Regions from separate parts of the Anaerostipes faecis genome, predicted to be linked through region 1. Evidence: predicted binding sites of a transcription regulator. Region 1 holds the regulator's gene; each other region holds the start of a gene.

Region 1 (3,139 bases):
ACCGTATTCAGGCCGTCGGCATCCAGCAAAAGAGGTTTCTTTCCACACTGTAAAACCTCTTCCAATAATTCTTTGGTCCGCTCTGAGACTCCCATTCCAGGTCCGAATAAGATACAGTCACACCATTCAAGGGCTTTTTTTACATTCTCATATGTTCCGAACAGTACTTCCGGAAGCATAGACTGCAGAATCGGACGGTTGGCTTCACAGGAAATCACCTTTACCAGTCCGCTGCCCATGCGCAGAGCACTCTTTGCCGAAAAAAAAGCAGCCCCTGACATCGTCTCATTTCCTGCTATGATCAGGACTTTTCCGTAGGTGCCCTTGTGAGAATCCGCAAAACGGCCCGGAAGCCTCTTTAGATCTTCCCTGTCGTATGTGAATCCCCCTGCATGCTTCTTTAAAACGGAATCAAAGAAACCTATCTTTTCTACATACAGCCGTCCCGCATATTCTCTTCCCGGATAGAGCAGATGTCCTGCCTTGGGCCCGCCGAACGTCACCGTAGCGTCTGCCCTGACGGCGCATCCAAGGACTTTCCCCGTATCCCCGCTGATGCCGGAGGGAATATCGACCGACATGACTCTGGCTCTGCTTTCATTGATCCTCTCCACAACGGTCCGATATATCCCCGCTATCTCCCTGGAAAGGCCTACGCCGAACATTCCTTCCAAAATCCAGTCATAGCCGTTATAATCTATTTCTTTTTTTTGCTCATACCCAAGACGGGTAAGGATATCATACTGCGTCTTTAAATCTCCGGATGCCTTGGACAGCTCCCCCACGACTGTGAAATCCACAGAATATCCTTCCTCCAGAAGGATTCTGGCCGCAGCCAGCGCATCTCCCCCGTTATTTCCGCATCCTGCCACAGAAAGTATCCTGTCACTTTTTCTGACCGTTTCCATGAGCCTTCGGGCAATTTTTTCGCTGGCCCGCTCCATCAGCACAAGACCCGGCATTCCGATCTGCTGTATGGTCTCTTTATCAACATCCTGCATTTCCTGATTTTTCAAAACATATTTCATAGACACTCTCCTATGACAAAAGCCTGTGCCAGCCCCCCTGTGTTCGTAACCGACACATGAAATTTCGTAATCTGCATATCCGATGCCAGCTTTTCGGCTCTGCCTGTCAGTTTCACATAAGGCGCTCCTTTTGAATCCCGGAACACTCCGATCTCATAGGGCTCCAATCCGAAGAAGCCGGTTCCAAATACTTTGGAAACGGCTTCTTTAACTGCAAAATTACCAGCAAGAGTCGTACTGTTTAAACCTGCGTATGCCAGTTCCTCTTCTGAAAAAATCCGGCTTAGGCGGTTCTTTCTCTCCACCATCTTCTGTACCCGCCCGATTTCTATCAGGTCAGTTCCTATACCGACAATCATGGCGTTCCTCCCGTCTTTACTCCGCGCCCTCGCCGTCTTCCCTGCTGTGAATATTGTAAGTCAGCGTCATGAGACTTTCTGCCAGATGGACATTCTCCACGGTCACACTGTCTGGCAGCGTGAGATCCACAGGAGCAAAGTTCCAAAATCCTTTGATGCCCCAGGACACAAGATCTTTGGCAATCTTCGGCGCCTGGTCCTGCGGAAGCGTGAGGGCTGCGATCTTGATCTCATGATTCTTTATAAACTCTTCCATATCGTCAATATCGTGCACTTCTACTCCGTGCACCGTGATGCCGATCAGCTTCGGATTTACATCGAACAGTGCGATCACCTGAAAACCAATGCTGTTATTGTTGAAATCCTGATAATTGGCCAATGCCTGCCCCAGATTTCCGGCACCGACAATGATCATCTGATTGCTCTTGTCAAGCCCCAGGATCTTGCCGATCTCCACGTAAAGGTTTTCTACATTGTAACCGTATCCCTGCTGCCCGAAACCTCCAAAGTTATTCAGGTCCTGTCGGATCTGGGATGCAGTTACTTTCATTCTCTCGCTCAGCTCTTTGGATGAGATCCTCGTAATATTTTTTGCTTTCAAAGCCCCCAAATAACGGTAATATCTAGGTAATCTCTTTATAACTGCCGGTGATATATTCTTATCCATTGATGACATTATTACCCTCCCACTTATTTTATTAACTACTCAAATTAAATAAATTATATAAGATTGTCTAATAACTGTCAAACTTTTCGGTGCGTTTTTTCAGAAATTATGTTATGCTTAAAAGGAATTTTTACAGCTTAGAAATTTTGAAGGAGTGCACTATGGTTTTATCTTGTCAGAATATACATAAAACATTTGTCGACCAGGAAGTCCTGAAAGGAATTTCCTTTCATATCAATGAGAAGGACCGGCTCGCCGTCATCGGCTTAAACGGCGCCGGAAAGTCCACCCTGCTCAAGATCATCATGGATCAGATGACACCCGACGAAGGGGAGATCCACAAAAAGAAGGACGCCGATATCGGCTATCTCGCACAGCATCAGGACCATACTTCTTCCCGCACCATTTATGAAGAGCTTTTGACCATAAAACAAGATGTGATCGAACTGGACAAAAAACTCCGCTCTCTGGAGCATATGATGAAGCATTTAAGCGGCGCAGAGCTCGAAGAAAAGATGGAGGAATACACCAGGACCACTCATTTATTTGAACAGAAAAACGGTTTTGCCTATGAAAGTGAGATCGCAGGAATCTTAAAAGGACTCGGGTTTAAAGAGGAAGACTTTCAAAAAATGATTGAGACACTGTCCGGAGGACAAAAGACAAGGGTAGCTCTCGGAAAACTTCTGCTGATGAAGCCCGAGATTCTTCTCCTGGATGAGCCTACCAATCATCTGGATGTTGAGTCAATCCAATGGCTGGAAAACTATTTAAGCCACTATGAGGGCGCTGTCATCCTGGTCTCCCATGACCGGTATTTCCTGGACAAGATCGTCAACAAGGTGATGGAGATCGAGGCGGGGCATGCGATGCTCTTTGACGGCAACTACACTTCTTTTATTAAGAAAAGGGATCAGGTAAAGGCGATCCGCTTAAAGGAGTACGAAAACCAGCAGCAGGAGATCCGGCACCAGAAGGCGGTCATCGAAAAACTAAAGCAGTTTAACCGGGAAAAATCCATCCGCCGGGCCGAGAGCCGTGAAAAGATGCTGAACAAAATTGATGTCATCGAAAAGCCTGTGGAG
Region 2 (3,139 bases), on a different contig from region 1:
TCTACGGTGCAGATGCCTGCAATTATGTGAGGTCCCGCTATGCAGACATCTGTTTTATGTCGATGGGCGGTCTGGATGTTTCACAGGGACTGACAAACTTATATTTAGAAGATGCGGAGATCACCAGGGTATATCATCAGCAGGCTAAAAAAACCATTTTGCTGGCAGACCACACAAAAATAAACTGTAAATATTATATAAAAGTATTTGATCTGGCGGAGATCGACGTATTGATCACCGACCGTCCCCTGCCGGAAGAATTTGATACTTTTTGTTTTGATCATGATATAGATGTGATCTTTGAATAGTATGTGTTAAAATGTTTTTGAGGTAAGAACTATGCAGATGTCGAATCGGATTAAAGAAATAATAGAAGTGATTCTGAACAGCAAGGGTTATGTGACGGTTGGTGAAATCGCAAAGAATGCTCTGATGGTAAACATTCTTCTGAATCATGCAGATGAATCCACTCTCTACCAATGGCTGAGGAGAGAAGGGGATGCATCGAGAGTCTATACAGTTAAAAACAGTATTCTGGATTCCAAAATCCATACATTCATTGAATATGTGGAAGACCGCATGGGACTTCAGCTGATCCGGGACAAAGAATTAAAAGAAAGCCTTTATGTTCATATAGAGCGTGCTTTGACAAGAATCCGGGGTACCTCACGATGTGCCAACGAAGAGTACTCCTTTAGGTGTCATTCTTACTATTGCCGCAACAGGAAGTGAGGCGTCTAACAGCTGTGTTATCACAAAAGCAGACGAAAATTTAGAACGGTTCTGTGACAATGACATCAACCGTGCCAGATTTGCCATTGAAAATCCGGAACTTACGATGACCCTGCCTCCATTTCAGACGGCATGCGGCATCATTGACATCATGTCTCACTCATTTGAGAGATATTTTACTCCTGAAAAGGAAAATGACATACTGACGGACTATTTATGTGAGGCTATTTTCCACACATGTATGGACTGCGGACGGATTCTCATGAAAGATCCTGAGAACTATGAGGCAAGAGCCAGCATCATGGTGGCATCGACTCTTTCGCACAATGGTCTGACCGGTATGGGAAGAACCGGAGACTGGGCATCCCATTTCATCGAGCATGAATTATCCGGCGAATATCAGAGCGTAACTCACGGAGCAGGACTTGCGGTGATCACTCCTGCATGGATGAAATATGTGTATAAAGACAACAGGGACAAATGTTCTTCTTAAGCCTCGGTGTTCCGACAAAATTAAGGGATGTTCCCGGAGTCGAGGACTTAGATGAAGAAGTGATGGAGCGCATGGCGAAACGTGTACGCGTTGTTCATGAGGACGGAAGCATCGGCTGGGTGCGCCGCTTAAATATAAAAGATATTGTAGAAATATTTAAACTGGCGATGTAATAAAAGAAGAACAAAGTGGGCAAGCCCACTTCAACGCCCCAACCCCTCCCTCACTCTTTGAGGGGCTTGACAACTTTGCGTGCCTGATGCAATTTGCCGCAGGCAAATAATTTCCTTACGCATCTGTGCACAACCCGCGGAGCGTTTTTATTTCATAGGGAAGGTCCTGTGATTTGATTTGAAATACAGTTTGGAGAGAAAGTTTTATACTTATTTTATTGATAATCAGTCAAATTTGACATATAATTAACAGTGATTGATAAAATTTTAACCAAAATGCACAATGTGAAGGAGGTATTTCATGTTAAACCAGGCCTACTATGATAAAACAGATGAGATCATAGCATCTCACGGGCTTACGCAGGCTGCTTTGATCCCGATCATCCAGGATATTCAGGCAGAATATCGCTATCTTCCGCCGGAGCTTTTAAGTTATGTGGCATCAAAGCTGTCCATTGACGAAGCCAAGGCGTACAGTGTTGCGACCTTTTATGAAAACTTTTCTTTTGAACCAAAAGGAAAATATATCATTAAAGTCTGCAACGGGACAGCCTGTCATGTCCGCAAATCAGTCTCCATTTTGGAACGTCTTTACAGTGAGTTGGGGCTCTCAGAGGAGAAAGCGACCACTGATGATATGATGTTCACGCTGGAGACCGTTTCCTGTCTTGGTGCCTGCGGGCTTGCACCAGTCCTCACCGTCAATGACAAAGTCTATCCGGCGATGACCCCGGATGCTGCTGCTGAACTGATCCGTGAACTGAGAGGAGCTTAAATGATGAAAAAAATTGAAAACAGAGAAGTTCTTGAACAGATCCGTCAAACTTCCAGGGAGCAGATGAACAAAAGCAAATGCCGGGTCCTGATCTGTGCAGGTACAGGCTGTCTTTCCGGCGGGTCAGGCGCCATCTATGACAGGATGTGTGAGTTAGTGGGGGAACATCCTGACGTAGAAGTCCATTTCGGACCGGAGATTGCACACGGAGACGGTGAGATCGGAGTGAAAAAAAGCGGATGCCATGGCTTCTGCGAGATGGGGCCTCTGATGAGGATCGAGCCTCAGGGAATCCTATATACAAAGGTGAAGCTTGAAGACTGTGAGGAGATTTTTCACAGGACGATTGAAAAGGGAGAACCGATCAGGCATCTGTTATTCAAGAGGGATGGAATTGAATATCAGAGGCAGGAAGAGATTCCCTTTTATAAAAAACAGACGAGAAACGTATTAAAAAACTGCGGGCATATTGACGCAGAACATATAGAGGAGTATTTATCCATCGGCGGATACGAGGCTCTGGAAAAAGCACTGTTTGACATGAAGCCGGAAGAGGTGGTCAGCGAAATATCAGAGTCGAATCTGAGAGGCCGGGGAGGCGGAGGTTTCCCAACAGGGTATAAGTGGTCCCAGGTAGCCGGACAGAAAGAGAAAATCCGCTATGTCGTATGTAACGGAGACGAGGGGGACCCGGGTGCATTTATGGACCGAAGCATCATGGAGGGAGATCCCCACAAGATGATCGAAGGAATCATGATCGCCGCCTATGCGGTAGGCGCCCGGGAAGGATATATTTATGTGCGGGCGGAATACCCCCTGGCAATCAGCCGTCTGAAACGGGCAATAGAACAGGCGGAAGAATGCGGACTTCTGGGAGAACATATTCTGGGAACTGATTTTTCTTTCCATTTACATATCAATAAAGGAGCAGGCGCTTTCGTGTGCGGAGAGGGAAGCGCACTGACG
Region 3 (3,139 bases), on a different contig from region 1:
TTGTTTTACGACAATAATGGCAAAAAGGCCGCCGAGCACCGGCATCCAGAAAGGAACACCTGCCGGCAGGTTCAGCGCAAGCAGGAGTCCGGTCACAGCCGCGCTCAGATCGCTGACGGAAACTTTTTGTTTCATTAGCTTCTGATATATATACTCAGCAGCCACACAGGTGACAATGGAGACCGCAATGGTCACAGCCGCAGATGCACCGAAGATATAGATACCAAAAACTGTGGCCGGGAGTAATGCAAGGATTACGTCCAGCATAATGCTTTGTGTTGAGCTTTTGTCCCTTACGTGCGGGTTTGCTGAAACACGATATAATGTTTCGTTCATATGTACCTCTCCTTTACTTCTTTCTACGATTTGCCAAGACCTGTTTGCGTCCTGTCTTCATTGACTGTGCCAGGTTTCTCTTCGCCGGACAGATAAAAGAACAGCATCCGCATTCCACACACTCATCTCCGTGGAGTGCCTCAAATGCTTCAAAGTTATTGTTATCTGCCAGTACGGACAGTCTCGCCGGCATTAACTTCTGAGGACAGACGCTGACACAGCGCCCGCAGTTGATACAGTTGCTCGGCTCTACGGCAGACACAGGGTCCTTTGTAAATGCAAGCAGAGAAGAAAATGTTTTGACTGCCGGAACGTCGGTAGTAAACATGGCCATTCCCATCATCGGACCTCCGGAGATCACCTTCTCAGGCTGTCCCTTAAATCCACCGGCTGCTTCGATCAGTTCGTTGACGTTGGTTCCCGTGCGGACTAAAAGGTTTTTAGGGCTCTCAACCGCATCTCCGGTCACCGTTACCACACGGCGGAACAAAGGTCTTCCCTCTTTTACCGCTTCCTTGACAGCAACAATCGTTGCCACGTTGTCCACAATACATCCTGCATCTGCCGGAAGCATACTGGAATTGATGGCTCTTCCCGTAGTCGCATAGATCAGGGAACGCTCCGCTCCCTGCGGATATTTTGTCTTTAACTCTGCAACCGAAATTCTTGCATCTCCTTTGACACAATCGCTGACTTTGGCAATGGCATCTTTTTTATTGTCTTCCACTGCGATGATTCCTTTTGCCTTCGGGAACAAGTCAAGAACAATGTTAAGACCTTCCACGAGGACTTCCGGAGTCTCCATCATGATCCTATAATCTCCGGTTATGTAAGGCTCACACTCCGCACCATTGACAATGATGTACTCGATGGCATCCGGATCTTTCGGAGCCAGCTTCACATGAGTCGGGAAACCTGCCCCTCCGAGCCCGACGATCCCTGCGTCTTTGATCGCAGCGAGAACCTCGTCTCTGGTCATATCCTGATACGGCTTTGCTTTAAACTCCGCTTCTTTAAATTCTCCGTCGTTTTCTATTACAATTGCATTTACTTTTGCCCCGGCGGGAGTCACTCTCGGCTCGATTGCTTTCACCGTACCCGAAACAGAGCTGTAAATATTGGCAGACACAAAACCGCCTGCCTCTGCAACCTTCTGTCCCGCCAGTACCTGATCACCTTTTTGTACGATCGGTTTCGCAGGTGCCCCGATATGCTGGCCGACAGGTAAAACAACATCTCCTTTAGGCAGATATTCGGTGATCGGAGAATTTTTTGCGTATTCTTTCCCGTCATCCGGATGAACTCCGCCGCTAAATGTAAACAATGCCATTTTTAAGCCTTCCTTTCTCTTTTCTTTAATTTCCATATCTTTAATGATAAATTGTTTAGCATGCAAAATCAACTTTCGACATTTTTTTCACAAATGAAATCCCATAAAATAACACACATCTCACTAAAATCTTTTCATTCTTTTACTTTTTTCATCTTTTTGCACAGAAAAAGAAACAATAGCGCTTTCTATATGTGAAATAATTATCAATCTAAAAGGAGTCCCCGATCCTGAGAACTCCCTCTTTGAAGTTTTATCTAATGCCTGATCTGTCCATTGCCATAAATAATAAATTTGGTAGTCGTCAGCGCATCGAGTCCCATCGGTCCCCTTGCATGGATCTTTTGGGTGCTGATTCCGATCTCGGCTCCAAAGCCGAACTCGAATCCATCGGTAAATCTCGTGGAAGCATTTACGTAGACTGCAGCCGCATCGATCTTCTCCAGAAACTCCTGGGCATGGGAATAAGAATCTGTGACGATCGCCTCGGAATGTTTGGTATTGTAGCGGTTGATATGTTTTACCGCCTCATCAAAGCTGTCCACGACCTTTACCGAGATAACGGCATCCAGATATTCGGTTCCCCAGTCTTCTTCCGTCGCCCGGATCACCTGGTCACTGACTGCCATGACTCTCTCGTCTCCTCTGACCTGCACTCCCTTTTTCAGCAATGCCTCTACAACAGCCGGAAGATGGGTCTGTACAACATCTTTATGTATGACCAGAGACTCGCATGTATTGCAGGTTCCAAGCCTCTGAGTTTTTGCATTGACCACGATATCGACAGCCATTTGGGGATCTGCATACTCATCGATATAAGTATGGCAGTTTCCGGTTCCTGTCTCGATCACGGGAACCGTGCTGTTTTTCACGACACTCCGGATCAATCCGGCTCCGCCTCTTGGAATGAGGACATCAATATATTCATTCATCTGCATCATCTTTGTGGCAGTTTTCCGGCTGGTATCTTCCAGGAGCTGAATGCCGAATACCGGCATCTTTTTCTTGGCTAATGATTCCTGGAGAACTTTAGTAATCGCAAGATTAGAATGTATGGCGTCGCTTCCGCCGCGGAGCAGGCAGGCGTTTCCTGTCTTAAAGCAAAGAGCAAACGCATCCGCAGTGACATTGGGACGGGATTCATAGATAATCCCCACAACGCCCAAAGGCACGACCTTCTTTCCGATCAGCAGTCCGCTTTTATTGGGCTTCATCTCGGTGACTGCCCCGATGGGATCTTCCAAGTCCGCCACCTGTCTGAGTCCTTCTGCCATACCTTCGATCCTGTCAACCGTCAGAGTCAGACGGTCCACCAGTGCCTCCGACATCCCGCGCTCCATGGCTGCTTTCACGTCTTTTACATTCTCCGAAAGAATGTAATTCTGGTTTGTCACAAGCTGGTCTGCCGCTTCCCTGAGCAGCTCGTTTTTGTCATTCATGGGCGCCTGCGCCAGAACGACCGACGCTTCTTTT
Region 4 (3,139 bases), on a different contig from region 1:
TCCGTTCACTGCGGCGATGGTCGGAATAGGGAATGTCTCTAACTTGCGGAACACGTCATTTCCCTTCTTACCGAAGGCTTCTCCTTCTGCTTTTGTCAATGTACTCATCTCAGCGATGTCAGCTCCGGCCACAAAGGATTTATCTCCTGCTCCGGTAAGGATCAAGGCTCTTGTATTTTCCAGATCAACAGCATCCAGTGCTTCCTCAATCTCGCCGAGCACCTGGCTGTTTAATGCATTTAATGCTTTTGGACGGTTGATGGTGAGGATACCTACAAAACCTTCTGTTTCATATGTGATGAATTCCATGGATTCAATCTCCTTTCAAATTAAATTAGTCCATTTCAACGATGGTAGAGCATCCCATACCGCCGCCGATGCAAAGTGTTGCAAGACCTTTCTTAGCTCCCCTGTCTTTCATTGCATGAAGCAGAGTAACCAAGATACGGCATCCTGAAGCTCCAACCGGATGTCCGATGGCAATCGCTCCGCCGTTTACATTTAATTTGCTTAAGTCGAATCCTAAGTCTTTTCCTACTGCTACAGACTGAGCTGCAAATGCTTCATTTGCTTCGATCAGGTCGAAGTCATCAATGCTCATTCCTGTTCTTTCCATAACTTTTCTTGTAGAAGCAACTGGTCCGATACCCATGATCTTAGGATCTACACCGCCGAGTGCTCCGGCAACCCATGTAGCCATCGGGGTAACGCCTAATTCTTTTGCTTTTTCTTCACTCATAACTACAACTGCTGCTGCACCGTCATTGATTCCTGAAGAGTTAGCAGCTGTCACCATTCCGCCCTGTTTGAACGCTGGTCTTAATCCTGAGATTCCTTCTGCTGTTGTTCCCGGACGAGGACCTTCATCTTTGTTTACGATAATGGTTTCTTTTTTCTTTTTTACTTCTACCGGTACGATCTCTTCGTCGAATTTTCCGGCTTCCTGAGCTGCAACTGCCTTCTGCTGGCTCGCTGCTGCAAACTCATCTAATTCTTCACGGGTAAGTCCCCACTGGTCACAGATGTTCTCTGCTGTCATACCCATGTGGTAGTCATTAAATGCACACCATAATGCATCATTAACCATAGCATCTTTTAATACGCCGTTGTTCATACGGTATCCGAAACGTGCCTGATCTAATACATATGGAGCCATTGACATGTTCTCACATCCGCCTGCTACGACAACGTCAGCGTCACCGCTTCTGATCATGTCTGCAGCCATGTTTACCGCCTTCAGTCCGGAACCGCACACAACGTTGATCGTTGTTGCCGGAACTTCGATCGGAAGACCTGCCTTGATGGATGCCTGACGAGCAACATTCTGTCCTAAACCAGCCTGGATAACACATCCCATGTATACTTCATCTACCTGCTCTGGCTTAACATTCGCTCTGTTCAGCGCTTCTTTGATAACGATTGATCCTAAGTCAGCAGCCGGAGTTGTGCTCAATGCTCCGCCCATCTTACCTACTGCTGTTCGACAAGCACTTGCAATAACTACTTTTCTTGACATATCAATTCCTCCATAATAATTCTGTGTTATATAGTGTTTGGCAGTTTCCCGCCGATATGTTAATAGTATCACAATCACTTTTTCATTTCAATTACTAATTTTTTTCAGGCTTTAATCCAGGCTTCATATCATCTTAAAAACTGCGTATTTAAGCCATTTGTTTTAGTCTTTTGTATACAGTATAGATTGTACTTTTTTAAATACATCCATATGTTCGTTTTTTTATTTAGAAAAATTTCATATATTTTTAGACATTGTATCCCTTAAAATCAACATAAAATCGTCACAAAATTAACAATATACACTGTTTTCATGATGAAGGCTTATCATAAGCATCTGTGCCTGTCTCTTTTTCCTTCATTTTTTATCTTAAAAGAGGCAGGCTACCGGTTAATTTATTCACCATCTTTTTGGGTCCGCACAGGGCAATCCCGAGATAATCGAGCTGTTCCTCTGCCGTCTGTAACATTTTTTCAATAAACTCACTGTAAATCATACAGCCCTGAGCCAGATCAGAGAAGTCTGCCGCGATAAGTTCTTTAAACTCGGGCAGATTTACTTTATACCTCAATTCTTTTAAAATTTCACGGCTGCCTTTCAGGACAGGCACAGGAAAAGTTATGATTCCCGGATGCCTGAGGAATAAAAGATTTGACCGGGGTACCTTTTTAACACCCCGGTCAAATCTTTTATCGTTATCCCTCTATTGAAATGTATTCCTCTGCCGGAACTTCTTTTCTTTCCTCGGCCTTTGGAAATCTCAGCACCAGTTCGCCGTTGTCAAACTTCGCCTTGATATCCTCCTGTTTCAGTTCTTTTCCGACATAGAAGCTTCTGCTGCACTGTCCGGAGTAACGCTCTTTCCGGATATAGTTGCCCTCTTTGTCTTTCTCATCTTTTGCTTCGTTCTTTGCCGCACTGATGGTCAGATAACCGTCTTTCAGCTGGGCGGAAATATCCTCCTTGCTGAAACCAGGAAGTTCCATACTTAATTCATATCCGTCTTCTGTATCTTTGATATCTGTCTTCATGCCGCGTTCAAAATCTCCAAAGCCAAAACGGTCAGCAGGAAATGCATTTTTAAACGCCCGGTCCATCCATCCGTCAAAAACATTTTCTCCAAAAATACTTGGCATCAACATAAGTCATTCCTCCTATTCTATCTCCTGTACGGGAATACCCGCACTGTTATATGTTGTTTATTTGTTCTATGTGTAATATAACAATTATCTTTCAATATGTCAACTCCTCCAATAAAAGTTCACAGTTTTTTCACAAAACAATCATTCAGAAAAAGGCTCGGGAGCCTGTTTGCTCCTGAGCCTTTAAATCACATATAGTATTTGTCGAAGAAGTTTCCCACCAACGGAAGGAAACATCCAGAGGCAGTTTTTTATCACTATTGTAGGAACACATTTCAAAGCGTGACGGAAATAGTAATAAAAAACTCAATTATCTGTCCTGCATACTGATGGAGTCGATCGCGACACTTCCGCCCCGCACCACCTCAATACTGGAAAACCTTTTCTTAAAAACTTTTAATATAGAGTTGTTCTTCGCTTCTGTCCGTACAGATTCGATCAAAATACTGTCTTTCCCCATATCCTTCACACGAAATTTGAA

What was found. The regulator Rex, encoded in region 1, represses fermentation and respiration genes when NADH is low (regulators of the CRP and FNR family bind a similar motif). The targets are predictions, from matches to a motif close to ATTGTTAANTANTTAACAAT.
Region 2: a site for Rex is predicted at 1,654-1,673, ahead of QGT46_RS15565 (complex I 24 kDa subunit family protein). Genes of this name have one in related genera too.
Region 3: a site for Rex is predicted at 1,858-1,877, ahead of rsxC (electron transport complex subunit RsxC). Genes of this name have one in related genera too.
Region 4: a site for Rex is predicted at 1,796-1,815, ahead of QGT46_RS13165 (acetyl-CoA C-acetyltransferase). Genes of this name have one in related genera too.

What each region holds. Positions count from the first base shown of each region.
Region 1 is NZ_CAJSYK010000012.1:88,308-91,446, reverse strand. Features, by position in the region: gene QGT46_RS09825 (NAD(P)H-hydrate dehydratase) at 1-1,028, opposite strand, end outside; gene acpS (holo-ACP synthase) at 1,025-1,387, opposite strand; gene QGT46_RS09815 (redox-sensing transcriptional repressor Rex) at 1,404-2,063, opposite strand; gene QGT46_RS09810 (ABC-F family ATP-binding cassette domain-containing protein) at 2,216-3,139, shown strand, end outside.
Region 2 is NZ_CAJSYK010000034.1:16,199-19,337, forward strand. Features, by position in the region: gene QGT46_RS15545 (DeoR/GlpR family DNA-binding transcription regulator) at 1-308, shown strand, start outside; gene QGT46_RS15550 (hypothetical protein) at 340-732, shown strand; gene QGT46_RS15555 (iron-containing alcohol dehydrogenase) at 674-1,225, shown strand; gene QGT46_RS15560 (hypothetical protein) at 1,213-1,398, shown strand; gene QGT46_RS15565 (complex I 24 kDa subunit family protein) at 1,700-2,173, shown strand; gene nuoF (NADH-quinone oxidoreductase subunit NuoF) at 2,174-3,139, shown strand, end outside.
Region 3 is NZ_CAJSYK010000032.1:13,541-16,679, forward strand. Features, by position in the region: gene QGT46_RS15250 (RnfABCDGE type electron transport complex subunit D) at 1-336, opposite strand, end outside; gene rsxC (electron transport complex subunit RsxC) at 350-1,666, opposite strand; gene QGT46_RS15260 (glutamate-5-semialdehyde dehydrogenase) at 1,924-3,139, opposite strand, start outside.
Region 4 is NZ_CAJSYK010000022.1:17,929-21,067, forward strand. Features, by position in the region: gene QGT46_RS13160 (enoyl-CoA hydratase-related protein) at 1-309, opposite strand, end outside; gene QGT46_RS13165 (acetyl-CoA C-acetyltransferase) at 335-1,516, opposite strand; gene QGT46_RS13170 (DUF2000 domain-containing protein) at 1,881-2,141, opposite strand; gene QGT46_RS13175 (Hsp20/alpha crystallin family protein) at 2,212-2,658, opposite strand; gene ilvN (acetolactate synthase small subunit) at 2,969-3,139, opposite strand, start outside.